DNA from 4 places in the Streptomyces sp. NPDC005262 genome. Region 3 is predicted to be linked to each of the others. Evidence: riboswitches for the same ligand, from Rfam matches in the RefSeq annotation. Region 3 holds a riboswitch; each other region holds the start of a gene.

Region 1 (7,172 bases), on a different contig from region 3:
AGAAGTACGGCACGGGGTCGTATGCCAAGGGCTGCGGCGCCTCGTCCGCACCGGCACCGATGATGTTGGCGGCGGCGGTCCGCGGCCCTTGGACGGCGTTGTCCCAGTGGTGGACGAGGAGCCGCGTGCCGTACCGCGCGGAGGGGAAGGACGCGCAGTCCCCGACCGCGTACACATCGGGCAGCGAGGTGCGCAGCGCGGCGTCGGCGGTCACCGATCCGTCCGGACCGAGGGCGATGCCGGAGCCGGCCAGCCAGCCGGTGGCGGGCCGGGCACCGATCCCGACGACCACCGCTCCGGCGGCAAGCGTGCGGCCGTCCGCGAGGACCACACTGCCGGGCTCGATCCGGGCCACCGGGGCGCCGGTGAGGAGTTCGGCACCGCTCTGCGCGTACCAGCGGGCCATCGGGGCGGCGACCTCGGCGGGCAGGACGCCCGCGAGCGGCCGGTCGGCGGCCTCGACGACGGTGACCTCGCAGCCCGCGGCACGGGCTACGGTGGCGAATTCGGCGCCGATCCAGCCCGCGCCGACGACCACGACGGTGTGCTGCTGGTCGAGGACCGGCCGCAGCCGTGCGGCGTCGTCGAGGGTGCGCAGCAGATGGACGCCGGGCACCCCCTCGGAGCCCGGCAGCACCACCGGTTCGGCGCCGGAGGCGATGACCAGGACGTCGTACGGTACGGGGCCCGCCAGGGTGTCCAGTTCGTGCGCGTCGGCCCGTACGCCGGTCACGTCACGGCCCAGTTGCAGCTCGATGTCCAGCTCTTCGAAGTCGATGTCGAGGGCGGAGCCTTCGGCCGTGCCGAGCAGTACCGCCTTGGACAGCGGGGGCCGGTCGTACGGCTGGTGGGGTTCGGCACCGATCAGGACGACCGGGCCGGTGAAGCCCTGTTCCCGCAGCGCCACCGCGGTCTGCGCGCCGGCCATGCCCGCACCGACGATGACGACGCGGCGCTCTGTCCGCCGGCCCGGCTGCTCTGTCTGCTGCTCGCTCACTTGTCCACCTTAAGCATCTGACGAACCATCAGGTTGTGAGTTCCTCGACCACGCTGGTCCCGCTGCCCTCCTGCGACTCCCATTCCCAGTGCTCCTCCAGCCGCACCCGGCCGTCCGCAAGGACGACGACGATGGAGACGCAGTGTCCGGAGGAGGTCGTTCCGTCGTGCTTCAACTGGACGTAGCGGAAGTCGAGTCGATCGCCGGTGCGGGTGCCGACGAGATGGCCCCGGACCACGTCCCCGCCCGCGTAGTCGGCCCAGATCACCCACTTCTCCTCGTGGTACGTGAAGCGAGTCCGGGTGCCGACCTGACCCGGCGCCTGGTCGGCGACCGGCGAGAGGACAAGTCCGTCGAGTGAACGGGCCACGGTGGCTGCTCCCTTACTCGGGCCGGGTGACGGGGTTTAGGGTGGCCACCGTAAGACACTCGCGGGAGCCCGGACGCACCGGGCTGAGAGGGAGGCTGGACGGCCTCCGACCGTACGAACCTGATCCGGGTCATGCCGGCGAAGGGAGGGGCTGGACGCCCATGCGATCCACCGGGAGCACATCCGCAGACGGATCCGGCGTAGCCGGATCCGACGTCCTCGTCATCGGGGGCGGGATCATCGGTCTGGTGACCGCCTGGCGGGCGGCGCAGTGCGGCCTGCGCACCGCGGTCGTCGACCCCGACCCGGGCGGTGGTGCCGCCCGCGTCGCAGCCGGAATGCTCGCCGCCGTCACCGAACTCCACTACGGCGAGCAGATGCTGCTCGGTCTCAATGTCGCCTCCGCGGCGCGGTATCCGGCCTTCGCGGCCGAGCTGGAGACGGCGAGCGGCCAGGACATCGGCTTCCGGGCCTGCGGCACCCTCGCGGTCGCCCTGGATTCCGACGACCGCGCCCATCTGCGGGAACTGCACGCGCTCCAGCACCGTTCGGGGCTGCAGTCGGAGTGGCTCACCGGCCGCGAGTGCCGCCGCCTGGAACCGATGCTGGCGCCAGGTGTACGCGGCGGTCTGCGGGTCGACGGCGACCACCAGGTCGACCCCCGCCGGCTGGCCGCCGCCCTGCTGACCGCCTGCGAACGGGCCGGGGTGGTCTTCCACCGCGACCGGGCGGAACGCCTGTTGGTGGTGCGCGACCGGGCCGCCGGAGCCGTACTGGCAGCCGGCACGGAGCTCGAAGCCGACCAGATCGTGCTCGCCGCGGGCAGCCTCAGCGGGCGGCTCGCGGGCCTGCCGGCCGAGGTGGTGCCGCCCGTCCGGCCGGTCAAGGGACAGGTGCTGCGGCTGACCGTGCCCGCCGCGTACGCGCCGTTCCTCACCCGGACCGTACGGGCCGTGGTCCGCGGCAGCCATGTCTATCTCGTCCCGCGCGCGAACGGCGAGCTGGTCGTCGGCGCCACCAGCGAGGAGATGGGCTGGGACACCACGGTCACGGCGGGCGGGGTGTACGAGCTGCTGCGCGACGCCCATGAGCTGGTGCCCGGCATCACCGAACTGCCGCTCACCGAGACCCGGGCCGGCCTGCGCCCCGCCTCCCCCGACAACGCCCCGCTGCTCGGCCCCACCGTCCTGCCCAGCCTGCATCTCGCCACCGGCCACCACCGCAACGGGGTGCTGCTCACCCCCGTCACCGGTGACGCCATGGCCGAGCTGCTGACCACCGGCGAGCTGCCCGCAGTGGCCCGCCCGTTCACCCCCGGACGGTTCGCGTCCGCCGCCGTACCACCGCCCGCCGCGGCCGCCGCGCCCCCCGCGACCGCCTCCGCACGTCAGGAGCAGCCCGCATGACCGACTCCGTCGCGCTCTCCGTGTCCGTGAACGGTGATCCCCGCTCGATCGCCGCCGGCACCACCCTGGAAGCCCTCGTCGCCACCCTCACCGCGGCGCCCTCCGGCGTCGCCGCCGCTGTCAACGAGACCGTCGTCCCGCGCAGCCGGTGGTCCACCGCGGCGCTCGCCGACGGCGACCGGATCGAAGTGCTCACCGCGGTCCAGGGAGGCTGACCATGTCCGACGATCTCTTCACCCTCGGCGACACGACGTTCGGCTCCCGGCTGATCATGGGGACGGGTGGCGCGCCCAGCCTCGACGTGCTGGAACGCTCGCTGACCGCGTCCGGCACCGAGCTGACCACCGTCGCGATGCGCCGCCTCGATCCGACCGTGCAGGGTTCGGTGCTCTCCGTGCTGGAACGGCTGTCGATCCGCGTCCTGCCGAACACGGCCGGCTGCTTCACCGCGGGCGAGGCCGTACTGACCGCGCGACTGGCCCGCGAGGCGCTGGGCACCGACTGGATCAAGCTGGAGGTGGTGGCCGACGAGCGGACCCTGCTGCCTGACCCGATCGAGCTGCTGGACGCCGCGGAGACGCTGGTGGACGACGGTTTCACCGTCCTCCCGTACACGAATGACGACCCGGTGCTGGCCCGGAAGCTGGAGGACGTGGGATGTGCGGCGATCATGCCGCTCGGCTCCCCGATCGGCTCCGGCCTCGGCATCCGCAACCCGCACAACTTCCAGCTGATCGTCGAGCACGCCGGGGTTCCGGTGATTCTCGACGCCGGCGCCGGGACCGCATCGGACGCGGCGCTCGCGATGGAGCTGGGGTGCGCGGCGGTGATGCTGGCGTCGGCGGTGACCCGGGCGCAGGAACCCGAGCTGATGGCGGCGGCGATGCGGCACGCGGTGGACGGCGGACGGCTGGCCTACCGCGCGGGCCGGATCCCCCGGCGCCACTTCGCCGAGGCCTCGTCACCGATGGAGGGGCGGGCCGCGCTGGACCCGGAGCGGCCCGCGTTCTGAGCACCCGTACGCACGCGGAGCGCATGGCACCGCAATCGTGTGACGCGCATGTCCCTGTCACGGCTCGGCTGCAGTAAGGCCCCGGGATCGCCCGGCCCGTCAGCCATGTCCTCGGTGGCTCGTAGACTCGCTCGTGTGGATACGACCCTCCAGGACCCTTCCCCAGCCTTCGGCCGGGGAGACCCCATCGTCGGGCAGCTGCTCGACGGCCGCTACCGCGTCGATGCCCGCATCGCCGTGGGCGGGATGGCCACGGTCTACCGAGCCATGGACACCCGGCTCGACCGGGTGCTCGCCCTCAAGGTGATGCACCCGGCCCTCGCGACCGACGCCTCGTTCGTCGAGCGTTTCATCCGCGAGGCCAAGTCCGTGGCCCGGCTCGCGCACCCCAATGTGGTCGCTGTCTTCGACCAGGGCGCTCAGGGGGCGTACGTCTACCTGGCCATGGAGTACGTGGCGGGCTGCACGCTGCGCGACGTCCTGCGTGAGCGCGGCGCCCTGCAGCCGAGAGCCGCGCTGGACATCCTGGAGCCGGTCCTCGCGGCGCTCGGCGCCGCACACCGGGCAGGCTTCGTGCACCGCGACATGAAGCCGGAGAACGTCCTCATAGGGGACGACGGCCGGGTGAAGGTCGCGGACTTCGGTCTCGTACGGGCCGTGGGTTCCGACACCAACACCACCGGAACGGTCCTCGGCACCGTCTCCTATCTCGCCCCCGAGCAGATCGAGCACGGCACGGCGGACACCCGCACCGATGTCTACGCCTGCGGCGTCGTGCTGTACGAGATGCTGACGGGTGCCAAGCCGCACACCGGCGGCACCCCCGCCCAGGTCATCTACCAGCATCTCAACGAGGACGTGCCGATGCCGTCGGCCGTCGTCCCTGGGCTCGCGACCGAGCTGGACGAACTGGTCGCGAGCGCCACCGCCCGCAACCCCGGGGCCCGTCCGTCCGACGCCGTGGCCCTGCTCGCCGAGTCCCGCACCGCGCGGGCCGCGCTCACCGACAGCCAGCTCGACGCCGTACCGCCGCAGGCCATCGCCGAGGCACACGACGACGCCGAGGACCTGACGAGCGTGATCCCCCGGGTGCTCCCGGTCGGCCAGGGCACCGCCCATCACACCAGCCGGCTGGAGATGCCCCCTCCGCTGCCGCCCGAGCCGGTGAGGAGCGGGCCGCGGCACGGGGGGCCACGGCGCGGGACGCTCGCGGCGATCGTCGCCGTGCTGCTGGTGCTGGGGGTCGGCGCCGGTGTCTGGTACATCAATTCGGGACAGTTCACCCGGGTCCCCTCGCTGCTCGGCCAGACCGAGAAGGCCGCCCGCCAGCGGCTCTCGGACTCCGGCCTCGAGCTGAAGGGCGTCGGGCGGGCGTACAGCGACGACGTCGACCGCGGCAAGGTCATCAGCAGCGCCCCGAAGTCGGGAGCCCGCATCCGGGGCAACGGATCGGTGAGGATCGTCGTGTCGCGCGGCCCCGAGATCGTGAAGGTCCCCGACGTCAGGGGCACCGGGCTCGCCGAGGCCGGGCGCGCGCTGAAGAAGGTGGGCCTGGTGCCCGGCATGGTCACCAAGGAGTTCAGCGAGGAGATCGGGCAGGGCGAGGTGATCCGTACGGATCCCGGAGCGGGCGCGGGGCGCCACCCCGACTCCGCGGTCGCCCTGGTCGTCAGCAAGGGCAGCCCGGTCGATGTCCCCGACCTGACCGGGCTGTCGGTCCAGGAGGCCACCGACGCGCTGGACGAGGAAGGCCTGAAGGCCGAGGTGCTGCCGGGCCGGGTCAATTCGCCCGAGGCAGCGGGCGACATCGCTCGCCAGTCACCGGGCGGGGGCACCCGGGCAGCCGAAGGCGACACCGTCACGCTCACCGTCTCCAAGGGCCCGCGGATGATCGATGTCCCGGATGTCACCGGCAAGGACGTCGACGAGGCCACGCGCCTGCTGAAGGCCGCGGGCTTCGAGGTCAAGGTCGACCGCCCGTTCCTCTCCTTCAGCGACACGATCGCGAGCCAGTCCGTCGACGGCGGCGACCGTGCCCCCGAGGGCAGCACCATCACCATCAAGACCAAGGGACTCTAGATCCGTATGCGCAACCCAGTCGGCGGCCATGTCCCGGTGGCCGGCGGCCTCGCCAAGGTCGGCCTGCCCTACGCCCGCGAGATGGGGGCGGAGGCCGTCCAGGTCTTCGTCGCCAATCCACGCGGCTGGGCGACACCGGCCGGGAACCCGGCGCAGGACGAACAGTTCCGCGCCGAGTGCGCTGCCGAGTCGATACCGGCGTACGTCCACGCTCCGTATCTGATCAACTTCGGCTCGCACACCGAGGCCACCGTCGAGAGGTCCGTGGAGTCGCTGCGCCACTCCCTGCGCCGGGCCCGCGAGATCGGCGCCCTGGGCCTCGTGGTGCACACGGGCTCCGCGACCGGCGGCCGGCCGCGCGCGGAGGCCCTGGCCCAGGTGCGTAAGCACATGCGGCCGCTCCTCGACGAGCTGACCCACGACGACGACCCGTTTCTGCTGCTGGAGTCGACCGCCGGACAGGGATTCTCACTCTGCTCACGGACCTGGGACTTCGGCCCGTACTTCGAGGCGCTGGACGCCCACCCCAAGCTCGGTATCTGCCTCGACACCTGCCACATCTACGCGGCGGGCCACGACCTGGCGGGCCCGGCGGGCATGAAGCAGACCCTGGATCTGCTGGTGGGGTCGGTCGGTGAGGGCCGGCTGAAACTGATCCACGCGAATGATTCCAAGGACGTCGTGGGCGCCCAGAAGGACCGGCACGAGAACATCGGCGCCGGGCACATCGGCGAGGAGCCGTTCCAGGAGCTGTTCTCGCACCCGGCGACGGCCGGGGTGCCGCTGGTCATCGAGACGCCGGGGGGCAAGGAAGGCCACGCGGCGGATGTGGCACGGCTCAAGGAGCTGCGCGACCGGGGCTGAATTCCCGAAAGCATGCGGAATACCCCCAGGGGGTATACGGTTCCCGTGATGGAAGGGAACCGTTACCGGCATTGGGGGATCGCCATGCAGCACGACACGCGCGACGAACAGCACGAGCGGCAGGGCCGGCACGAGCACCAGGGCCACGACAGCCGGCACGCAGACCACGCAGACCGTTCAGCTCACGCTGGCCACACGGCGGACGCCCCCGGCAAGGCCGACTGGTCCATGGCGGCCCGCGCCACGCTGCACTGCCTCACCGGATGCGCCATCGGCGAGATCCTCGGCATGGTGATCGGCACGGCGCTGGGCTGGGGCAACGCCGAGACGATGGTCCTCGCGGTCATCCTGGCCTTCGCATTCGGCTACACGCTGACGCTGCGTTCCGTCCTCAAGGCCGGCGTCGACTTCCGTACGGCGTTCCGGGTGGCCCTCGCCGCCGAC
Region 2 (7,172 bases), on a different contig from region 3:
CCATGAACGCGTCGTAGCTGGACCCGCCGATCAGCTTCAGGTCCGACTCGTCGTTGTGCCAGACGCCGTTGCTCGTCCAGTTCGAGGACCCGACGAACACGATCCTGGAGTCGGACGCACCCGCGTAACCGCCGCTGACCATCATGTACTTGTCGTGCGTGTAGTGCAGAGCATTGCCGTTCGCGTCGGTGCCGTGGGTGGTGTCGTGCACGTCGATATTCGGCCGGTTCTTCAGGTAGCTCTGCACGCTGTCATCCACCTGGCCGGCGGTGATGAGAATGTGGATCTTGACGCCGGTCCGTGCCAGACTCACCAGCTTCTTCGGCAGCTCCAGATAGTTCCGGTCGCCCGGCTGCCCGTGAGAGGTCCACTGGAACATGGCGATGTTGATCGTGGCCGGCGCCTTGATATTGCTCAGGAAGTCGACCCAGGTGTCACTTCTGGTGCGCGCCTTGGGCCACTGGTAGGAGGGCGGGGACAGTTTCCTGGCGGCCGTGGCGCTCGTGGAGTTGTAGTAGTCGGGTACCAGCGGGCCCGGGCCGTGGATCGCCCCCCTGGCCATGGCGGTGAAGTAGCGGACGTAGGAGTTGTACAGGTCGACGTTGCCCTTGACGGTGGCGCTGCTGTTCCACGCGGTGCCGGCCTGGGCGGAGGTGGGGTTGGCGCTGCTGACGGTCACAGTCCTGTTCGCATCGCTCCCGCCGCTGAGCATGTAGTACTTCGCGTGCAGGGCGGAGCCGCCGAAGTGGGACAGGCAGCCGCCCGGGCACAGCGCGGCGAAGCTGGAGGCTCGCGGGTCGTTGCCCAACTCGGTGACCATCGACTGCCAGAGCTTGTTGTCGCTGTGAGCGTCCATCAGCGCCTTTACGATGACGCCGCGCTGGTGCGCGGCGATCAGGGCGTTGGCGAAATCCGGCCCCGGTTGCGCGATACTGATCGAGTACATGGCGACGCGTACGGTCTGCCCGCAGCCGGCGCTGTTGATCGATTCGATGATCGGGCCCATGATCTTCATCTGGGCGGCGGGGTCCTCCGGGTCGTTGAAACGCGGGCCAGGGCTGGAGGTGAACGTCCGAGACTCGCAACTGAGCGGGGGCTTGGCCTTCTTGACCGCGGCGTGCGCTGTTGTCAGCGACATTACGGTGACGACCAGCGCGGTGATCAACGTGAACGTTCGCTTCATGGGCGGCCTTTCGCCGGACTGTTTAGGATGAAGACTCGGATTGCCGCATGTGGCCCGCAGGAGCGACGCCGCCGTCAGCGGAATCTACTACTGTTCCACCGATTGTTCCGATTCGAAATCCCCGCATTGCGCATCGCGAGATTCCTTGAGCGGGGGAGCAACCGCGGGGTGTTGCTCGGCTGGTCGACCCATGAGTGGTCACCGTGGGGAGCGAACCTTGCCCCCCGCCAGGCCTCGCGCATCGCCGTCCACGGCGAGCGGATCACCGTGCGCGCCGCCGCGACCGGCATGATCCCTCGCACTCGTTCGTGCGCGCGGAGCCGATCCCGACCGTCGCGGTCTCCTGGGCATTCTTCGAGGAGTTCGCGCTGGAAGCCGGCGAGTCCTTCGAGTACCGGTACCGCGTCGTGGTCGCCGACGGCGCCTGGGACCGCGAGCAGGTGGCCACCCGGCTGAAGGGGCTGGCGTGGTGAGCCCCGACACCGGCGCGGCGCCGGGTCCGGACCGCCCGGCGCGATCGGGCCGTCGGCATTGCGCCGGCGGGCGGGGTCAGCGGTCCGAGGTGGAACGGATCGCGGCGATGTCGAACTGGAGGCGGAGCCGTTCGCTTACCATCGCTCCGCCCTCCGCCAACCGGGCGTTGTAGGTCAGGCCCCAGTCCGAGCGGTTGATGGTGGTGGTGCCGTCGAAACCGACCCGCTCGTAGCCGAACGGGTCGGTGACATGGCCGATGTAGGTGAGGTCCAGCTCCACAGGGCGGGTGGTGCCCTTGATGGTGAGTTCGCCGCTCATGCGGTAGACGTCCTTGCCCATGAGCTGAACGGCGGTACTGGTGAAGCTCATCCGCGGATACGTCGCGGCGTCCAGGAAGTCACGCCCGACCAGGTGGGCGTCACGCTGCTCCACCCCGGTGTCGACGCTCGCGGTGTGCAGCACGATGTCCGCGCGGGAGCGTGCCGGGTTCCGGCCGTCGAAGTAGAGGCGACTGTCGTACGAACCGAAGGATCCGCGCACCGTCGTCACCATGGCGTGTCGCACGGAGAAACCGATCCTGCTGTGGGCGGGGTCGATCATCCACTCTCCGCTGAGGGCTGCCAGGGCGGGATCCGGCATCACGGCGGCAGCGGGGGTGGTTGGAGCGGCGGGCGCCGCCGGGCGTCGGAGTGTGGTGCCGCGGCTGAAAAAGTTCATGGGACATGTTGTTACGCGGCGGTACTTCGCACGCGCAAGTCACGGGTGGGAAACCCGCTCATGTATGAACAGACTTTCACAACTCGGAGCACTGCACGGGTACGGTCAGTTACCGGCGGTCCTCCAGGGGAACGCGCGGAAGGCCGTCACCGGGAACGGTGCAAGGGGCTCGCCAGGTGCGGGAAGTGCTGTGCCGTGACCGTCGTGAGCACGCTCATTCCGTGTGCGCCCGGCGTCGGCATCGACATGAGGGCGGGCTGAATTCCGGCTCCTGACCGGAGCCGGATCCGGCGATCGTCAGCACTCGGCCCGGCGTGGTCATGCGAGGCTCCCCTCCTGGGCGCGGTTCCACGCCCGGGCGTATGCGCGGGCCGATGCACGGGGTTCCTCGACGGCGCAGATGCCCGAGACGACGGCGGCCCCCACCGCCCCGGCGTCTCGCAGGCGTGGCAGATCGGCCGGGGTGATGCCGCCGATGGCCACGGCGGGCAGCTCGCTGAGCCGGGCGAGGCGGGCGAAGCCGGCATGGCCGAGCGGTGCCGGGGCGTCCGCCTTGGTCCGGGTCGCATGAAGCGCGCCGATACCGACGTGGTGGACGCGCGCCGGATCCTCGGCGGCGGCCCGCAGTTGATCGGGGGTGGCTGCACTCAGCCCCAGAAGCGCGTCCTCTCCGATCAGTTCGCGTACGGCGGACGGCGGCAGATCCGACTGGCCGACGTGAACGCCCGTCACGCGTGCGCCGGCGGCCCTGGCCGTCAGGAACACGTCCACCCGGTCGTTGACGATCAGTGTCACTCGTTCAGGGAGGACGGCGGCGACTCCCAGAACCGTATGCAGGAACTCCCTCCCGGTGGCGTGCTTCTCCCGGATCTGCACGGCGGTCACGCCCCCGGCCACCGCCAGGGCGACGGTCTCGGCCACGCTCCGGCCGCGGGCCGCGCACTGGGCCGTGTCCGTGACGAGGTAGACCGACAGATCCACCGGTGCCGCGGTCACGAGAGAGCCGCCCGCTCGGAGAGGGCCGCTTCCTCCAGCGCGGCGAGCGCGTCCAGGAAGGCGACGGCGAAGCTGCCGGGCCCGGAGGCCTCCTTCGCGGCCAGCTCGGCGGCGACCGTGTACGCGGTGACGGCGGCCACGACCGCGGCGAACCGGTCCTCGTCGACCGCCGTGAAGGCGGCCATCACCGCACCCAGCGCGCAACCACCCCCGGTCACCCGGGTCAACAGGGCATCACCGTTGGCGATCCGGGCGCTGCGCCCCCCCGTCGGTGACGAAGTCGACGGGCCCGGAGACGGCGACCACACAGCCGGCTGCGCGTGCCAGCTCGCGTGCCGACTCCTCGGCGGCCCCGACGCCGTCGGAGGAGTCCACGCCACGGCCGCCGTCGCCCGCGCCCGCGAGCGCGATGATCTCGGACGCGTTGCCCCGGATCACGGTCGGCCGCAACTGCAGCAGCTCTCGCGCCAGCGCGGTGCGCACCGGCAGCGCGCCGACCGCCACCGGGTCGAGGACCCACGGCGTGCCGGCCGAACCCGCCGCCCGCGCGGCCTCGACCATGGCGGAGCGCTGCTCGGCGTGCGGGGTACCGAGATTGATCAGGACACCGGAGGCGACCCGGGCGAACGGGCCGGCCTCCTCCGGGATGTCGACCATGGCCGGCGAGGCGCCCAGCGCCAGCAGGACGTTGGCGGTGAAGCCCGTGACCACCGAGTTGGTCAGGCACTGAACCAGAGGGGAGTCCGCCCGCACGCGTGCAAGGGCCTGCGGGACGTAGGCGGTGTGATCGGCGGATGCAGCGGGCATGGGATTTCGCTCCGTGGGGGAGGGGATGTCGTTCGGGTGCCGGCGGACGTCAGGGTCCGCCGGCCGGCGGCGGGTCAGTCCTGCGGGCGGTGGCGTAGCCGCAGCGGCGCGTAGACGGCGAGCGCCACGAGGAACGCCACGTAGTACGAGAGGTCGGCGCCGTGCAGGGCGGCCGCCACCGGGCCCACGTACAGACTGGTGTCCATGAAGGGCACGGCCGCGGCGAAGGCGACGGCGAATGCCAGCAACGGGGGCCATCCGGAGTGCGGCCGGGCGGTCTCGGCGGCGACGTCGATCGCCGCACCGCCCCGTGCCCGTGCCCGGGCGATCCAGTCGACGATGACGATCGCCACGAATCCGGGGATCCAGTAGCCGACGAACAGCAGCACGTTCTGGAAGCGGGCAGTGGTGTCGGCAGCGTGCATCCACAGGACCAGAGGGAAGCCGAGCACGGCGGCGAGGGCGGCGGCCGCCGGGCGGGGAAGGCGCACACCGACGGTCTGCAGAGCCAAGGAACCGCTGTAGTCGTTCATGGCGTTGCTGCAGAGCGCCGCCAGCGCGACGGCGAGCAGCCCGAACGCGCCCAACACCCCACCGCCCAGCAGCTTGTCCACCCCTGCTGCGGTCTGGTCGGTCAGCACGGACGCGCCCAGCAGCCCGAGGGCCTGGACGGCCACGAAGGACACCACGAGGCCGAGCAGCGTGAACCAGAACATGCGCGGGCGCGAGGTGGTGCGTGGCAGATAGCGGCTGAAGTCGCTGGCGTACGGGGCCCAGGACAGGGCCAGACTCAGCGCGATGGTGCTGGTCAGGACGAACGCGCGGGCCTGGTCGGCACCATGCGCGGTGCCGGCGCCGACCGGATGGACACCGTCGAGCAGCCGCCAGGCGATCAGCGCGAACGCGGCGGCGAGCACGAAGGTCATGACGATCTGGAGCCGGTGGATGGCCTCGTAGCCCAGGACGCCGAGGGCGCCCTGGGCCAGCATCATGGCCAGGACGCCGAGCCAGAACGGCCAGCCGCACAGCCGCGCGAGCGCGTCCCCGCCGAACAGTCCGATCAGCGCGTCCCAGGCGACCGAGGACAGCCACTGCAGGATGCCGGGCACCGTGACGGCCCGGCCGAAGGCGAGCCGGGCCAGCGGCAGCTGCCCGGCACCGGTCTGGCTCCCCCAGGTGCCCAGGTAGGCGGTGGGCACCGCGCCGATCACCGTGCCCAGCACGACGGCGGCGAGCGCGGTGGCGAAGTCCAGGCCGAGGGCGATGCCGACGGTGCCGGTGAATACGCCGGTCATGGTCAGATTGGGGGCGAACCACACGGTGAACAGGCGCCCGGGACCGCCGTAGCGGTTGCTCTCGGGGACCGGCTCGATGCCGTGCGTCTCGACGCGGAGGTCGCCGGGCGCCGCGGGCATCCGTCCGTCGAAAACGGTCTGTCGGCCGTCGGCAGGCAGCCCGCCGGAAACATGCGTCAAAGGCATGAAAGACATCCCTCCGCCAGTGCGAACTGGTTCAGGTTCGACGGGTGTGATCTCAGCCCTCGGGTAGGGCACCCCGTGTCCGGTACGACGGTCAGACTAACCCGGTCCCGTCGCCCACCTGCACCGAGGTCTGTGTGGCGGACGACTCGGTGGGAACCCCCGGGGCGTGGACGCGTGGTCCGCGTCACGGCTGCGGCGCGCCGTGCTCACGGTCGCGTCCCCACCTCCGCGTGACCCGTGCGATCCAGATGCCAGCGGTGTTCCACCTCGAAGCGGTGCAGCCCGGTGCGGCGTTCGACGATCACGTCGACGATGGCTCGTTCCGTGTTGGTGCACGTGGCGGTCGCTCCGTCGGGGTCGGTGTAGGAGAGCGACACACAGTCGGCCGGATCCTGGGTGACATCGATCCGCACCCTGCGCCGCGCGGTGCCGCCTGCGACCGACCAGTCGGGCAGCCCGATCCGCGCACGCAGCAGTGGAGCGGTCAGCAACGGGTCGCGCGGCCAGTCGGTGCCACCGATCCGCAGCTGAAGCATGGGCAGCGGTGGCAGCCACCGCATGGTGGGACGGCGGGCGACGGCGGCCACCACTTCCAGTACGTCCCCTCCGCCGAGGCCCGCATGGAGCCACGCCCACCGCTGGGCATTGCCGTGACCGGCGATCCTGGCGACGCCCCCCACGGCGCCCGAGAGGGTGAACCGCCGTTCTCCGACGACGAGTTCACCGTCGAAAATGGCGTCAGGGGCAGGCACGATCTGGGCGGCGGGCAGGAGTTCACGCTGCCAGGACCAGCGCGGAAAGGTGTAGAGAGGCTCTCCGCCCCCGGTGACCGCCAGCCGCCAGGTGATCGCGCCCGCGGTGCCCTCCAGCAGCCGGGGCGTCGCCCGGACCCCCGGCACCTCGAAGTACGCCTCGCCCTGGAGCAGCGGCGAGTCCGGGGCCCCGAACCGCTCGGTGACCGGCGGTCCGTCCGGGGGGAAGACGGATATCCAGCCGTGCGCCCGGGCCGGGCCGTGGTGCTTGGGCGCCACCACTTCGTGATGGATCCACACGCCGGTCCCGGTACGGGGATCGGTCAACGTCGCGTACCAGACTTCGAGCCGCCCTGGACGGCCAGTCATCCGCGGCGGGTAGAGCGAGTTCACGAGGGGGTTTCCTTTCACCGGGGCGCGGGGGCCCCGTACCGGGCGCGCACGCCTGCCTCGGCGGTGCTCTCCACGATGCCGGGACAGGCCCGTTCGGCCAGCGCCGCGATAGTCAGTGAGGGGTTGACGCAGAGCGAGGTCGGTACTGCCGAACCGTCGGTGACGAACAGGCCTGGATGGCCTCGCAGTTCGCCGCGTTCGTCGAGCGCCGAGGTTGCCGGGTCGTCGCCCATCCGGCAGGAGGCGAGGGGGTGTGCGCTCACGGACCCGGCGGCGTTCTCGCTCCAGGGCCGCACGCGCGCAAGACCGTCGCGCTCCAGCACCGCGCGCGCCTCGCCGTCCGCGGCGGCCCAGCCGCGCAGGGTGTTC
Region 3 (7,172 bases):
GGACTGCTCGGCGCAGGCGCCCCATTGCCGGTGGCCGCGGCCCTCGTGCTGCTGGCGCTGGCACCGCTGACCGCGGCGACGGCAAGTGCGATGGCGCTGCGTACCCGGCCGGTGCAGGCGGCGGTGCCCGACGACGACGAGCAGGACATCGCGCCGGACGAGCAGATGCCGGCACCGGCACCGGCGCCGACCGGACTGCCGTGGGGTGTGGCGCTGGCAGCGGTCGGTCTCGCGGTCGAGGCGTACTCGAGCCGTGATGGCGCGGGCAGCGCGTTCCCCCTGCCGGGGAAGCTCGACACCACCCCGGCATGGGTGCTGGCGGGATGGTCACTGACCGCGATCGGTCTGGCCATGGCAGGCCCCGGGCTGACGCACTTCGCCGGACGGCTGCTGCAGGCGATGCGCCCTGGAGCCGTACGCCTGCTGGCCGGAAGGATGCTGATGGACGAGGCGCACCGGATCGGCCGCCCGCTGGGCGCGGTCTGCGCGGTGCTTTCCGCGGTGATCGCTGCTTTCGCGCTGTACGGGACGGGACCGCGTCCCTTCGGCCCGCTCACCGCACTCGGCGCCGTACTGGTACTGGGATGTACGACGGCGACGCTGCTGACCTCCGCCCTGGAGGCGAAGCAGGCCCGCGCCCACGTGGTTCGGATGCTGCTGCGGCTCGGTGCGCCGGCCTCGGCGCTGCGGGCCGCGACGGCCCTGCGCGTCGCCATCCTGCTGGTCGTGTTCACCCCGATCACGTGGGCGATCGCGGAACTGGCCGCGCTGCCGCTGACCGGCTGAGGGGCCGTCGGCCGGCTGTGGAGACGGTCGACGGTCAGCCGAGGTGCCGGAAGGCAACCACGGACTCCCACGATCCCAATGCGCCCCCGCGGCGCCGCGCGTGCGAGCTCCGACTCCGGGGCATGTGACCGTACGAAAGCACTCGTCGACACGGTGGACGAGGCCCCCGAGGCACTCGCCCGGCCGACCGGCCGAGGGGCGGGGCGGGAGCCTGTCCGGTTCAGACCGCCGCGAGCCGGTTGACCAGCGCGTCGAAGAAGGCCTCCCAGCCGTCCTCGGCCGCCGCGTACTGCTCGGGCGTGAGGTTGCCGCCACGCTGCCGGAAGACCATCTCGGTGGTCTTGCGGCCGCGCTCGGCGAAGGTGACGGTGACGGTCTCGCCCTCGATGTCGGCAGGCGCTCCGGCGTCCTTCAGCGTGAAGACCAGCCGGTCCGGAGCGACCACCTCGCGGTAGACCCCGTGGAACGGCATCTCGGTGCCCGGCACCACGATGACCAGGCTCCACGCGCCCCCCGGCCTGACGTCCATCGACACCCGGTCGAGCGGCACATCGGCATCGCCGCCGTACCAGGCGGCGAAGTGCTCGGGGGTCGTCCAGGCCGCGAAGACCTGTTCCCGCGGGGCGTCGAGGACGCGGGTGATGTCGATGCCCTCGCGTGCCGTTCCAGTCATTGCCCCTGCCCTTTTTTCGGAGTCGTTCCGGATCTTCCCCGGTCGCAAGAGGTGTTCCCCGAAACGGCCGAAACTGCTCTTCCGGGACACCCGGTAGTGGTCCCCCGCCGCGTGGCATCGCGAGCGGCACCGAGCCGCCGAGCCGCCGAGCCGCCGAGCCGCCGACCACGATCAGCCGGCGGCGGGCAGCACCACCGTCTCCGACGCGTCGAACGTCACGCCGACCTTCGCCCCCTCCCGGGGGGTGTCCCGCAGCGGGCACTCCGCCTCCAGGAGCGGACCGCTGTCAGGGTGCAGTGTCACGGCGACATGGTTGCCCCGGAAGGTGCGGGCGCCGACCGTACAGGGCAGGCCGTCCGCCGGGTCGCCCATCCGTACGCCCGCCGGACGCACCAGCAGAGCGCACGGGCCCTGCGGCGCCCCGTCCGGCACCGGCACGCTTCCCCACATCGTCGCCGCGGCCGCGCCGCTCACCGTCGCATCCACCACATTGTCGAAACCCAGGAACCGGGCGACGAACGCGGAGGCGGGGCGTTGCCAGACCTCCAACGGGGTGCCCACCTGGGCGATGCGTCCGTCGCGCATCACGACGACCCGGTCCGCGAGGGCGAACGCCTCTCCCTGGTCATGGGTGACGGCGAGCACCGTCGTACCCAACCGGGCGAACAGCGTGCGCAGTTCGACGACGAGGCGTTCGCGCAGGCTGCGGTCGAGCTGGCCGAGCGGTTCGTCGAGCATCAGCAGCTTCGGTCGCGGGGCGAGCGCCCGTGCGAGAGCGACGCGCTGCTGCTCGCCGCCGGACAGCGCGGCGACCGCCCGTCGTTCGCTGCCGGGCAGGCCCACCAGTTCGAGGAGTTCGGCGACCCTGCGGACCTGGTCGGCACCGGTCACTCCGTGCATCCGCAGCCCGAAGGCGACGTTGGCACCGACGTCCCGGTGCGGGAAGAGCTGATGATCCTGGAACATCAGCCCCAGACCGCGGCGGTGCACCGGTACGTCGGTCTGGTCGACGCCGTCGAGGAGCACCCTGCCGTCGTCCGGCGGGTGCAGTCCGGCGACCACCCGCAGCAGTGTCGACTTCCCGCTGCCGCTCGGCCCCAGCACACAGACGATCTCGTGGTCCGCGACCTCCAGATCCACCGCGTCGAGCGCCGCCCGCTTCCCGAAGAGGACGGTGGCGGCTTCCAGTGTCAGCATGTCCAGAACACCCCGAGCATCTTCAGAACTCCCCGGACCGGTCCGGGCGGATACGTTCGAGCAGCAGCAGCGACGCCGCGCACACCAGCATCAAAATGGTGCTGAGGGCCATCGCCTGGCCGTAGTTGAGCTCCCCGGACCGCCCGAGCAGCCGGGCCACGGCGACGGGCAGCGTCGGGTTGTCGGGCCGCGCGATGAACACCGTCGCCCCGAACTCGCCAAGTGACACGGCGAATGCGAAGCCCGCCGCGACCAGCAGCGCACGACGCACCAGCGGCAGGTCGACCTCGCGCCAGGCCCGCAGCGGTGACGCGCCGAGCACCGTCGCCGCCTCGCGCAGCCGCCCGTCCACGGCCCGCAGGACAGGCAGCATCGTGCGTACGACGAACGGCACACCGACCAGCGCCTGGGCCAGCGGCACCAGGATCCAGGTGGTCCGAAGATCCAGCGGGGGCTTGTCCAGCGTGATCAGGAAACCGAAGCCGACAGTGACGGCGGAGACCCCGAGCGGCAGCATCAGCAGCGCGTCGAAGCCGCGGACGAGCCGCCCGGCCCGCCTCGTCAGCGCCGCCGCCGCGAGTCCGCCGACGACCAGTGCGATCACGGTCGCGACCAGGGCGTACTGCAGTGAGTTCCAGATCGCTTCGAGCGGCGCGACCAGGAAAGTGCCGCCGCTCGCGTCCGCGGACCGCAGGGCGCGGTAGTAGTCGAAGCCATGGCCGCCGGGCACGTCCAGCGAGCGCTCCACCAGCACACCGAGCGGCAGCAGGATCAGCACCAGCACCGTCAGCAGGACGCCGCCGAGCAGCGCCCGCTGCCCGGCGCCGCGCGGCCTGCGGGCGGTCTGCGCCGGGTCGACCAGCTTCAGCGCCGCCTCCCTGCGCCGCACGGTCCAGGCGTGTACGGCCAGGACAGCGCCGACGGCGGCGAACTGCACCATCGTCAGCACGGCGGCGGTGGGGAGGTCGAGCAGCTGGGCGGTCTGCCGGTAGATCTCCACCTCCAGCGTGGAGTACGCCGGACCGCCGAGGATCTGAACGACCCCGAAGGAGGTGAACGTGAAGAGGAAGACCATCAGCGCCGCGGCGGCCACGGCAGGCGCGAGAGCCGGCAGCGTGACCCGACGCCACGCCGCGAACCGCCCGGCGCCCAGCACCCGGGCGGCCTCCTCCTGCCGTGGGTCGAGCTGCGACCACAGCCCTCCGACGGTCCGTACGACCACCGCGTAGTTGAAGAAGACATGGGCGAGCAGGATCGCCCACACGGTGGTGTCGAGCCGTACGCCCGCCAGTTCGTCGAGGAAGCCGCCGCGCCCCAGCAGCGCCAGGAAGGCTGTCCCGACGACGACGGTCGGCAGGACGAACGGCACGGTGACGACCGCCCGCAGCAACTGTTTGCCGGGAAAGTCGAAGCGGGCGAAGACATAGGCGCCGGGCAGTGCGATCAGCAGGGTCAGCGCTGTCGAGGCGAGTGCCTGCCAGGTGGTGAACCCAAGGACGCCGAGGATGTCCGGCCGGCTCAGCACCTCGCCGATCCGGCCGGACTGCCAGACGCCGTCGGCCTTCAGCCCGCGGCCGACGATCGCGACGACCGGGTAGGCGAAGAACACCGCGAAGAACGCGACGGGCACGGCCATCAGTCCGAGCCGCACCGCGCCCCCGCGCCACGCCCTCGGGCGCGCGGCGCTCACGCGCCCCGGCCGGGCGCGCGGACCCTCCTCCCGCGCGCCCGGGCCGGGTGCGGGCGTCTTCGCTACTTCACTACGAGCGAGGACCACGACTGGACCCACTGCTCACGGTTCTTGGCGATGGTGTCGGGGGCCACGGTGGTCGGCTTGTCGACCGTCGCGCCGAACTCGGTGAAGATCTCCGGCAGCTTCGCGTCCTTGGCGACCGGGCTCACGAACATGTTGAGCGGCATGTCCTCCTGGAACTTCTTGCTGATCAGGAAGTCCAGCAGCGCCTTGCCCCCCGCCTCGTTCTTCGCGCCGTTCAGCAGCCCCGCGAACTCGATCTGGCGGAAGCAGGTGCCGGTCGCGACCCCCGTCGGGGCCTCGGTCGGCTGCGGCTTCGCGTACAGCACCTCGGCCGGCGGGCTGGAGGCGTACGACACGACGAGCGGCCGGTCGGCCTTGGCCTTCTTGCCGCCCGCTGAGCCGGAGAACTCCTCGTTGTACGCCTGCTCCCAGCCGTCGACGACCTTGACGCCGTTGCTCTTCAGCTTCTTCCAGTAATCCTGGTAGCCGTTCTCGCCGTAGGTGGCGACGGTGCCCAGCAGGAAGCCGAGCCCGGGCGACGAGGTCGCGGCGTTCTCCGTGACGAGGAGGTTCCTGTACGCGGGCTTCGCCAGGTCGTCGAAGGTGGTCGGCGGCGCGAGCTTCCTGTCGGCGAAGTACTTCTTGTCGTAGTTGATGCAGATGTCGCCGGTGTCGACCGGCGTGACGCGGTGCCTGTTCGCATCCAGTTGGGTGTCGGCCGCGACCCGGTCGCTGCCCTTCGCTTCGTACGGCGTGAACAGACCGTTGTCGAGGGCGCGGGAGAGCAGCGTGTTGTCGACGCCGAAGAACACATCGCCGCGCGGGGAGCCCTTCGTCAGGATCTCCTGGTTGAGTGCGGTACCGGCGTCACCGCTCTTGAGCACCTTGACGGTGTAGCCGGTCTCCTCGGTGAACGCCTTCAGTACGTCCTTGGAGGCGTTGAAGGAGTCGTGGCTGACCAGGGTCACGGTCTTGGACCCGGAGCCCTTTGTGCCGCCGGACCCGGCGGCCGAGCCGTCGGAACTGCCGCAGCCGGCGAGTGCCGTGACGCCGAGCGCGGCCGTGACGGCCGTCGCCGCAAGCTGCTTGGTGCGGCGCGTGGTACTGGTGGTGCTCATTGTTGATTCCTCCTGGGTTGGACCAGGAAGAGACGCGGCCCTGCCCGCCGGGAGGCGGGCAGGGCGCAACAGCATGAGTTGATGACCGAACTTCCTACCCGGAATGACCCGGGCGAGGTTCAGAGGGTCTGCGGCCAGCCTGTCGTCGGTGCCGCACTCTCAGCGCTGTGGCGCTCCCCTGTCGGAATATGAAATTGATTTCGGCCCAGATTACACGGGCCGTTTTCAGCGCTCGGATGCCGCCAGCTGCCCGCACGCCCCGTCGATCTCCTGACCGCGGGTGTCCCGCACGGTCACGGGCACCCCGTGGGCGGCGATCGCCTCGACGAAGGCCTTCTCGTCCTCGGGCCGCGAAGCCGTCCACTTCGAGCCGGGCGTCGGGTTCAACGGAATCAGGTTGACATGCACGCGCTTGCCCTTGAGGAGCCGGCCGAGCAGGTCACCACGCCAGGCATGGTCGTTGATGTCCCGGATCAGCGCGTACTCGATGGAGATCCGGCGGCCGGACTTCTCCGCGTACTCCCATGCCGCGTCGAGCACCTCGCGGACCTTCCAGCGCGTGTTCACCGGAACCAGCGTGTCCCGCAGCTCGTCGTCCGGCGCATGCAGCGACACCGCGAGCCGGCACTTGAAGCCCTCGTCCGCGAAGCGCAGCATGGCCGGCACCAGGCCCACGGTGGAGACGGTGATCCCGCGCTGCGACAGGCCGAGACCGTCCGGCTCGGGGTCGGTCAGCCGGCGGATCGCGCCGACCACCCGCTTGTAGTTCGCCAGGGGCTCGCCCATGCCCATGAAGACGATGTTGGAGAGCCGGGCCGGCCCGCCCGGCACCTCTCCGTCGCGCAGCGCCCGCATGCCGTCCACGATCTGGTGGACGATCTCGGCGGTCGACAGATTGCGGTCCAGACCGGCCTGCCCCGTCGCGCAGAACGGGCAGTTCATCCCGCATCCGGCCTGCGACGAGATACACATCGTCACCCGCTCCGGGTACCGCATGAGGACGGACTCGACCAGCGTCCCGTCATGCAGCTTCCACAGCGTCTTACGGGTGGTGTCGTCGTCACAGCTGATGTGCCGGACCACGGACATCAGGTCGGGGAACATCGCCTCGGCGAGCTTGTCCCGCGATCCGGCCGGGATGTTGGTCCACTCCGCCGGGTCGTGCGCGTACCGCGCGAAGTAGTGCTGCGACAGCTGCTGCGCGCGGAAAGGCTTCTCGCCGATCGCGGCGACGGCTTCCTTGCGCTCGGCGGGCGTGAGGTCGGCGAGGTGCCGCGGCGGCTTCTTGGCTCCGCGGGGCGCGACGAAAGTGAGTTCTCCGGGCTTAGGCATGGTCCGTCCAGTGTTGCAGACACGCCGTGGTCGCAGAGCCCTTCGCCAGGTCAGGAAGGGTGCGGTGTATAGACGACCGGTCGTCGTTGGTCGTCATTAGTCGACGTCGGCGACCCTTTGACGGCCCACAGACGGCCCAGAGACGGCCCAGCCACCCCAAGGGACAGTGACCGATTGCACTACAGAGAGGGCGGGCGCACGGCAGCCCACCGAGGCCTAGAATCGAATACGTGTCCGAAAACCTCTCTCGTCTGGATCGCCTGCGCATCGTGCGCGAGTGGCAGGCGTACCAGCTCGGCCGAACCGATCG
Region 4 (7,172 bases), on a different contig from region 3:
GTGAACCTGTCGTGCGCCGGGATTCACCACCCCTGGTGCATCACACTGCACGATCCGCATTCCTATGATGGGCGCACGACACCGCGGACCACCCCGACCAGCAGGGCCCGTCAGGTGTACGGCGGCGCGACGGTGGTGGAGGGGTCGATGACACAGGGGGCCGGTCAGGAACCCGTGGAACGGACGGCGACGTTGCGTGACTTCCGTGTGCCGCCCTATGCGCAGACTCCCGCGCCGCCCGCGGCGCCGCACCCCGGCGATGTCGTACCGGGCGGCGAGCCGGAGGGGTACACGCCCACCGCGCGCGATCTTCCCGTGATCAACCGCGGTGACACCGTCCAGGTGCAGGCCGTCCCGGATCCGCGGCCCGCCACGGACCAGGGTCTGGGACCGCTGTACGTGGTCGGCGACGTCCACGGCTATCTGGACGAGCTTCGCGACGCCCTCATGGGACAGGGCCTCATCGACGCCGAAGGCGCCTGGGCCGCGGGCAACGCCCGGCTCTGGTTCCTCGGTGACTTCACCGACCGCGGTCCGGACGGCATCGGTGTCATCGACCTGATCATGCGTCTGTCCGCCGAGGCTGCGGCCGCGGGCGGCTACTGCAAGGCCCTGATGGGCAACCACGAACTGCTGCTGATCGGCGCCAAGCGGTTCGCCGACACCCCGGTCAACTCCGGTGCGGGCACCGCCACCTTCCAGGCCGCCTGGCTGCTCAACGGCGGCCAGAAGACCGACATGGAGCGGCTCCAGGACGTCCACCTCCAGTGGATGTCCCGTCTCGACGCGGTCGTCGAGGAGGACGGGCACCTACTGATGCACTCCGACACGACGGCGTACCTCGACTACGGCTCCACCATCGAGGACGTCAACGAGACCGTGCACGCCATTCTCACGCGTAACGACGCCGACGAGTGCTGGGACCTGTTCCGCAAGCTCACCAGGCGGTTCGCCTTCCGCGACGAGGGGGGCTCGGAGGCAGTCCAGGAGCTGATGGCGGCGTACGGCGGACAGCGCATCGTCCATGGTCACAGCCCCATTCCGTATCTGCTCGGCGAGGTCGGCTCGGAGGACGGCGAGGACAGCGCCGGCCCCGTGGTGGACGGCCCGCACGTGTACGCGGACGGGCTCGCCATCGCCATGGACGGCGGCGTGACCATGGCCGGAAAGCTGCTGGTCGTCCGGCTGCCGTTGCATGACTGACGGTCTCCGGGGAAGACGCATCCACGACCTGACCACGCCGACCACTGGGCCTATTTACGGAAACCCCCTGTCACCCCGTGCCGTGGGCGCTCTACCATCGGCCTATCAGTAGCAGGCTCTCCTCCGTTTCCGCCCAACTGCCCGGTCCAAGCGGGTACTCAGGCCCAACGGAGCATCGGGGGATGCACATGAACAGCGCTCCGCACCTGCTGGCCGAGGACCGACCCGAGTACGAGCGGATCCTCGGCGATGCGCTACGCCACGCCCACGAACGACCAGATCTGGCCGGAGTCGGCGAACGGCTCAACACGGAACAGCTGCGCACGATGGCGCTGAACGCCACGGCTCTGATCACCGCGGCGGCAGCCACCGAGTACGACCACTACGTGAAGGTCCGCGAAGAGCTGCGCGGACCGGCCGCCGACTCGGCCCAAGGCTCGGGCCTCGGGTCCGAAGCGGACGATCCGGACCGGCCGGGCGCCGGCATAGGGGCGGTCGTCACCGTCCTGGCGCCGATGCTCGCGGGCACCGCCGCGCTGATCTTCCTGCTGGTCGGTTACATCCTGAAGATGCTCAGCAGGCCCCCGTCGTTCGCCGACACCATGGTCACCGCCGGCTGGTTCTTCGCGGCGGTCATGGCGGCGGCGATACTGGCCGCCGCCATAGGACTGCTCACCACGGCGCTGCGCAACGGCTCGACGTCGCTGCCGGCCGAGGACACCGAGGACGAGCTGCCGGAGGATGTGGCGCGCGCCAGGGAGGCCTGGCGCCATGCACTGCTGGAGCGGGGCATCCTGCCGTTCCTGCGGGATGCCCTCGCCGATCCCACGGCCGGTCCCGCATCACGTACACCTCACCGTTCGGCCAACCGCATCCCGAAGATCGGCTACTCCAGGCCGGACTTCTCGGGCCCGGACGAAGGACCGGCGGCAGGTCCCCGCCCGTCGTTCACCAGCCCCGACTTCACCAGCCCGGACTTCGGCGGCCCGGAACACGAGCTGGACTGACCGGGGTCGAATCTCTTGTTCGTCGTCCTCGCGCCGGCGCTCGGAGCAGGTCTCGTCGTCCTCGTACCCGTGCGCTGCTCCCCCTTCTGGCCTTCGGCCCGGAGAGGTGCACTGCGCCGGGACGGTTCTCGCAGCGCCCCGGCGCAGTGCCGCACCCGATGACTCAGTCCGCGATCGGCAGATAGACGCGGTTGCCGGCCGCCGCGAACTCCTTGGACTTCTCCGCCATGCCCGCCTCGATCTCCGACTGCGAACCGCCGTGCTCACGACGGATGTCCTGAGAGATCTTCATCGAGCAGAACTTCGGGCCGCACATCGAGCAGAAGTGCGCCGTCTTCGCCGGTTCCGCCGGCAGCGTCTCGTCATGGAACGCCCGCGCCGTGTCCGGGTCGAGAGCCAGATTGAACTGGTCCTCCCACCGGAACTCGAAGCGCGCGTCCGACAGCGCGTCGTCCCAGTCCTGCGCACCCGGGTGCCCCTTGGCGAGGTCCGCCGCGTGGGCCGCGATCTTGTAGGTGATGACGCCCGTCTTCACGTCGTCCCGGTCGGGCAGGCCCAGGTGCTCCTTGGGCGTGACGTAGCAGAGCATCGCCGTCCCCCACCAGGCGATCATCGCGGCGCCGATGCCCGAGGTGATGTGGTCGTACGCCGGGGCCACATCGGTGGTCAGCGGGCCGAGCGTGTAGAACGGCGCCTCCTCGCAGATCTCCTGCTGGAGGTCGATGTTCTCCTTGATCTTGTGCATCGGGACATGGCCCGGACCCTCGATCATCGTCTGGACGCCGAACCGCTTGGCGGTCGTGTTGAGTTCGCCGAGCGTGCGCAGTTCGGCGAACTGCGCCTCGTCGTTGGCGTCGGCGATCGAGCCGGGACGCAGCCCGTCGCCCAGCGAGTACGTGACGTCGTACGTCGCGAGGATCTCGCAGAGCTCCTCGAAGTTCTCGTACAGGAACGACTCCTTGTGGTGCGCCAGGCACCAGGCCGCCATGATCGAGCCGCCGCGGGAGACGATGCCGGTCTTACGGCGGGCTGTGAGCGGGACGTACGGGAGGCGCACGCCGGCATGGACCGTCATGTAGTCGACGCCCTGTTCGGCCTGCTCGATGACGGTGTCCTTATAGATCTCCCAGGTCAGTTCCTCCGCCCTGCCGTCGACCTTTTCGAGGGCCTGGTAGAGCGGAACGGTGCCGATCGGCACCGGTGAGTTACGCAGAACCCACTCACGGGTGGTGTGAATGTTGCGGCCGGTGGAGAGATCCATGACCGTGTCGGCGCCCCATCGCGTCGCCCACGTCATCTTCTCGACCTCCTCCTCGATGGAGGAGGTGACCGCCGAGTTGCCGATGTTGGCGTTGACCTTCACCAGGAACCGCTTACCGATGATCATCGGCTCGATCTCCGGGTGGTTGACGTTGGCCGGCAGGACCGCCCTGCCCGCGGCGATCTCCTCGCGTACGACCTCGGGTTCGACGTTCTCCCGGATCGCCACGTACTCCATCTCCGGGGTGATCTCGCCTCGGCGGGCGTACGCGAGCTGGGTCACCGGCTGTCCGTCGCGGCTGCGGCGCGGCTGCCGTGGGCGACCGGGGAAGACCGCGTCGAGGTTGCGCAGTCCGCCGCGCGGCGAGGTGTGCTTGAGCCCGTCGTCCTCGGGGCGGACCGGGCGGCCCGCGTACTCCTCGGTGTCGCCGCGGGCGACGATCCAGTTCTCACGCAGCGGCGCGAGGCCGCGGCGGACGTCGGTGTCGGTGGTCGGATCGGTGTACGGCCCCGATGTGTCGTACAGCGTCACGGAGTTGCCGTTGGTCAGGTGCACCTGCCGGACCGGCACCCGGAGGTCCGGGCGCGAGCCCTGGACGTATCCCTTGTGCCAGCCGATGGACTTTCCGGCCTCGTCGCTCTGGTTCGAGGCAGGCGTGCGTGCGTCCGATGTGGTCATGAGACCTACTCCCTACGCCGGCATTACCCGGTAACAGGTTCGGCGGTCGGCGCAGCCTGTCCCGTACGGATGTACGGATATCAGCGCCCTCTCAGCCCGGTGCTCCGAGCTCCCGCGTGTACAAAGGTGTCATCACGCTAGCGCCCTTCGAGGCGTACTGAACAGTGGACCCCTGCTCTTCTTGCGATGATCCCCCGGTGACGTCCCCTCGAAATGACTCCGGACCGCAGGACCACCAGCACGGTCACTCGCACAGCCACGGGCCTGCCGCGCCGGTCTCGAAACATCTGCGCAAGGTCATCGCTGCCGTCCTGATCCCGTTCACCACCGCCGTCGTCGTCGGGCTGGTGGTGCTCTGGCCGGGCGGTGCACCCGCGCACGAGCGCACCGGCGTCGGCTTCGACCGGCAGACCCAGCAGGCCACGGTGGTGAAGGTCGACAAGGTCGACTGCAAGGACGTGAACGCCGCGCAGACCCCGGCCACCGGCAACACCACGACACCGTCGGGGAACGCCACTACCGGCCAGGAGCCGGGGTTGTGCGAGAAGGCCACGATCGAGGTGACGACCGGCCACGACAAGGGAAGAACCTTCGTCGAGATCGTCCAGCCCGACGCGCCACGGCAGTTGCACGAGGGACAGGGCGTGATCGTCGCGTACGCCCCCGACGCGCCCCATGACCTTCAGTACTCCGTGACGGACGTGGACCGGAAGGTCCCGATGGCTCTGCTGGCCGGGATCTTCGCTCTCGCAGTGGTCGTGGTGGGCAGGCTGCGCGGGGTGATGGCGTTGATCGCGCTCGCCGTGTCGTTCGCCGTGCTGACCCTGTTCATCCTCCCCGCGATCCTGCAGGGTTCGAACCCGCTGCTGGTCGCGGTCGTCGGGGCCAGCGCGATCATGCTGATCGCGCTCTACATGTGCCATGGGCTGACCGCCCGCACCTCGGTCGCGGTCATCGGCACGCTGATCTCACTGCTGCTGATCGGACTGCTCGGTTCGCTCTTCATCGGCTGGGCGAGTCTGACCGGCAACACCGACGACAGCACCGGCCTCATCCACGGCCTGTACCCCCACATCGACATGAGCGGCCTGCTGCTGGCCGGTGTCATCATCGGCTCGCTCGGCGTGCTGGACGACGTGACGGTCACCCAGACATCGGCGGTCTGGGAACTGCACCAGGCGGACCCGACGATGGGCGCACGGAAGCTCTACCGGGCAGGTATCAGGATCGGTCGCGACCACATCGCCTCAGTGGTCAACACGCTGGTGCTCGCCTACGCCGGCGCCGCGCTTCCCCTGCTGCTGCTCTTCTCGATCGCGCAGAGCAGTGTGGGCACGGTGGCCAACAGCGAACTCGTGGCGGAGGAGATCGTACGAACGCTGGTCGGGTCGATCGGACTGGTCGCCTCGGTGCCGGTGACGACGGTGCTGGCGGCGCTGGTCGTCTCCGCGGACCGCACGGGGCTCGGCGCGGAAGCCGGAGCTTCGGCACCCGCACGGAACGGAAGGGGCCGGCGTCGCAGGGCGAGGCATTGACGCTCGAGGCGGTGACCCTAGCCATGGCGCGGAGTACATATCACCCGTTCGGGAGATGCCGTGTTCGACCGGCGTGCCGGCCGTCGGCGCAAACCTTCTCAGCCGGCGTTCTGTTCCTTGGCCAGGATCCGGCCCAGCGCCTCCTCCAGATTGCCCTCGAAGTCACTCAGCGTGCACTCCTGGCCGAGGGGGACGAGCTTGTCCGTCCGGTCGAGGAACGCGACGAGTGGCGCTGTTCCGGCCCTGAAGAGCGCACGGTCCGCGCCGACCTGAAGCCGGATGTGTACGTCGGACAGCCCCTCGGGCTCCGTGGGACTGATGTGCACATCACCGTCACCGCTGGGGCTGTTGAGGCCGTCCAGCAGAAGCTCACGACCGAAAGCCCAGGTGACGGGGGCGTCACCGGGCAGATGGAAGGTCATCCGGATCGCGTACGGATCGCACACCTCGTACCGGAGCTCCACCGGGATACGGAATGAGAGCTCCTCGGAGACGAGAAAACTCATCATGACCTCAGCTTGAACCGACTCGCGCATCGTTCAACCCCGCAGTAGATGAATCTGGCCAGGAATGATCCCCCATGGCCCTATTGACGCCATCGTGGTGCACGCGATAGCAGATCACAAGGAGTGATTTTTCAGATACTGATAGAGAACACGAACGAACGCAAGAGGCTCGACACTTCGCCGCGTAGTCGTTCGACTGCGGGGAGCAATCGATCTTCTTGGTCGAGGGGTACGGAAATGGCCATGGCGGCGGCCGTGTACCCGACTGCGATCGGGATGGCGGCGCAGACCGTTCCGAGGGCGTACTCCTGTCGCTCGACAACAGGTTCCGTTCGCTCCAACGACCTCAACCGCTCAAGAAACGCCGGTCGGTCCCGCACCGAGTAGGGGGTCAGTGGCTGCACAGGGTGACGATCCAGATGGTCCTGGCGGGCCTTCTCGTCGAGCCGGCTCAACAGACACTGGCCGATCGCATGGGCATGTCCGGTCTCCCGGAACGAGGCCCACTCCTCGACCGCCGGTGCTGCGGGGGTGTCGGCGACCGCGATGAGTTCGATCTCACCCTCGCGGTAGACGGCGCAGTACACCGGTGCACCGATGATGTCGCGCCAGCGGGCCAGCGACTGGGCCATGGTGCTGCGACGACTCTGCAGCGCACCGTCGTCGACCAGCTTCTCGGCAGCGGACCCGAAGAGGAATACGCCGTTCTCCCGGCGTAGATAGCCTTCATGGGTCAGGGTGCGCAACAGGTGGTACGCAGTGGGAAGGGGAAGTCCCGCTTCCCGTGCGAGCTGCTTCGCAGGCGCCCCTTCCCGATGGGCGCCCACAGCCTCCAACAGCCTCAACGCCCGCTGAACCGAACCGATCAACGTCGGGACAGCGGTACTCGATGCCGTGGTCAAAGGTCACCCCCAGGCATGGTGACGGGCAGTCAGCCCGTTCGTGGGGGCCGCCCCCACGGACCCGCCGCAGACCTGGGGTC

The links. A riboswitch is a leader RNA that binds a small molecule or an ion and turns the genes downstream of it on or off. The one in region 3 is predicted to bind thiamine pyrophosphate.
Region 1: another riboswitch for thiamine pyrophosphate. It lies ahead of thiO (glycine oxidase ThiO); the one in region 3 lies ahead of ACFYP5_RS30055 (thiamine ABC transporter substrate binding subunit).
Region 2: another riboswitch for thiamine pyrophosphate. It lies ahead of ACFYP5_RS12830 (purine-cytosine permease family protein); the one in region 3 lies ahead of ACFYP5_RS30055 (thiamine ABC transporter substrate binding subunit).
Region 4: another riboswitch for thiamine pyrophosphate. It lies ahead of thiC (phosphomethylpyrimidine synthase ThiC); the one in region 3 lies ahead of ACFYP5_RS30055 (thiamine ABC transporter substrate binding subunit).

What each region holds. Positions count from the first base shown of each region.
Region 1 covers NZ_JBIAKK010000002.1:375,270-382,441, forward strand. Annotated here, with positions in the region: gene ACFYP5_RS06880 (NAD(P)/FAD-dependent oxidoreductase) at 1-928, opposite strand, end outside; gene ACFYP5_RS06885 (hypothetical protein) at 1,026-1,367, opposite strand; TPP riboswitch at 1,419-1,531, shown strand; gene thiO (glycine oxidase ThiO) at 1,529-2,773, shown strand; gene thiS (sulfur carrier protein ThiS) at 2,770-2,988, shown strand; gene ACFYP5_RS06900 (thiazole synthase) at 2,991-3,785, shown strand; gene pknB (Stk1 family PASTA domain-containing Ser/Thr kinase) at 3,921-5,864, shown strand; gene ACFYP5_RS06910 (deoxyribonuclease IV) at 5,871-6,728, shown strand; gene ACFYP5_RS06915 (DUF4396 domain-containing protein) at 6,813-7,172, shown strand, end outside.
Region 2 covers NZ_JBIAKK010000003.1:631,567-638,738, reverse strand. Annotated here, with positions in the region: gene ACFYP5_RS12860 (phosphatidylserine/phosphatidylglycerophosphate/cardiolipin synthase family protein) at 1-1,183, opposite strand, end outside; partial or broken gene ACFYP5_RS12855 (DUF6807 family protein) at 1,480-1,656, shown strand; gene ACFYP5_RS12850 (YceI family protein) at 1,733-2,374, opposite strand; gene thiE (thiamine phosphate synthase) at 2,693-3,370, opposite strand; gene ACFYP5_RS12840 (hydroxyethylthiazole kinase) at 3,367-3,588, opposite strand; gene ACFYP5_RS12835 (hydroxyethylthiazole kinase) at 3,605-4,177, opposite strand; gene ACFYP5_RS12830 (purine-cytosine permease family protein) at 4,252-5,658, opposite strand; TPP riboswitch at 5,650-5,744, opposite strand; gene ACFYP5_RS12825 (hypothetical protein) at 5,865-6,779, opposite strand; gene ACFYP5_RS12820 (GMC family oxidoreductase N-terminal domain-containing protein) at 6,818-7,172, opposite strand, start outside.
Region 3 covers NZ_JBIAKK010000015.1:148,830-156,001, reverse strand. Annotated here, with positions in the region: gene ACFYP5_RS30075 (hypothetical protein) at 1-786, shown strand, start outside; gene ACFYP5_RS30070 (SRPBCC domain-containing protein) at 1,007-1,459, opposite strand; gene ACFYP5_RS30065 (ABC transporter ATP-binding protein) at 1,631-2,656, opposite strand; gene ACFYP5_RS30060 (ABC transporter permease) at 2,679-4,292, opposite strand; gene ACFYP5_RS30055 (thiamine ABC transporter substrate binding subunit) at 4,409-5,530, opposite strand; TPP riboswitch at 5,604-5,720, opposite strand; gene rlmN (23S rRNA (adenine(2503)-C(2))-methyltransferase RlmN) at 5,756-6,862, opposite strand; gene ACFYP5_RS30045 (DUF6233 domain-containing protein) at 7,093-7,172, shown strand, end outside.
Region 4 covers NZ_JBIAKK010000005.1:230,631-237,802, reverse strand. Annotated here, with positions in the region: gene ACFYP5_RS16300 (metallophosphoesterase) at 148-1,203, shown strand; gene ACFYP5_RS16295 (hypothetical protein) at 1,386-2,210, shown strand; gene thiC (phosphomethylpyrimidine synthase ThiC) at 2,374-4,149, opposite strand; TPP riboswitch at 4,142-4,275, opposite strand; gene ACFYP5_RS16285 (YibE/F family protein) at 4,347-5,684, shown strand; gene ACFYP5_RS16280 (SsgA family sporulation/cell division regulator) at 5,783-6,220, opposite strand; gene ACFYP5_RS16275 (IclR family transcriptional regulator) at 6,322-7,092, opposite strand.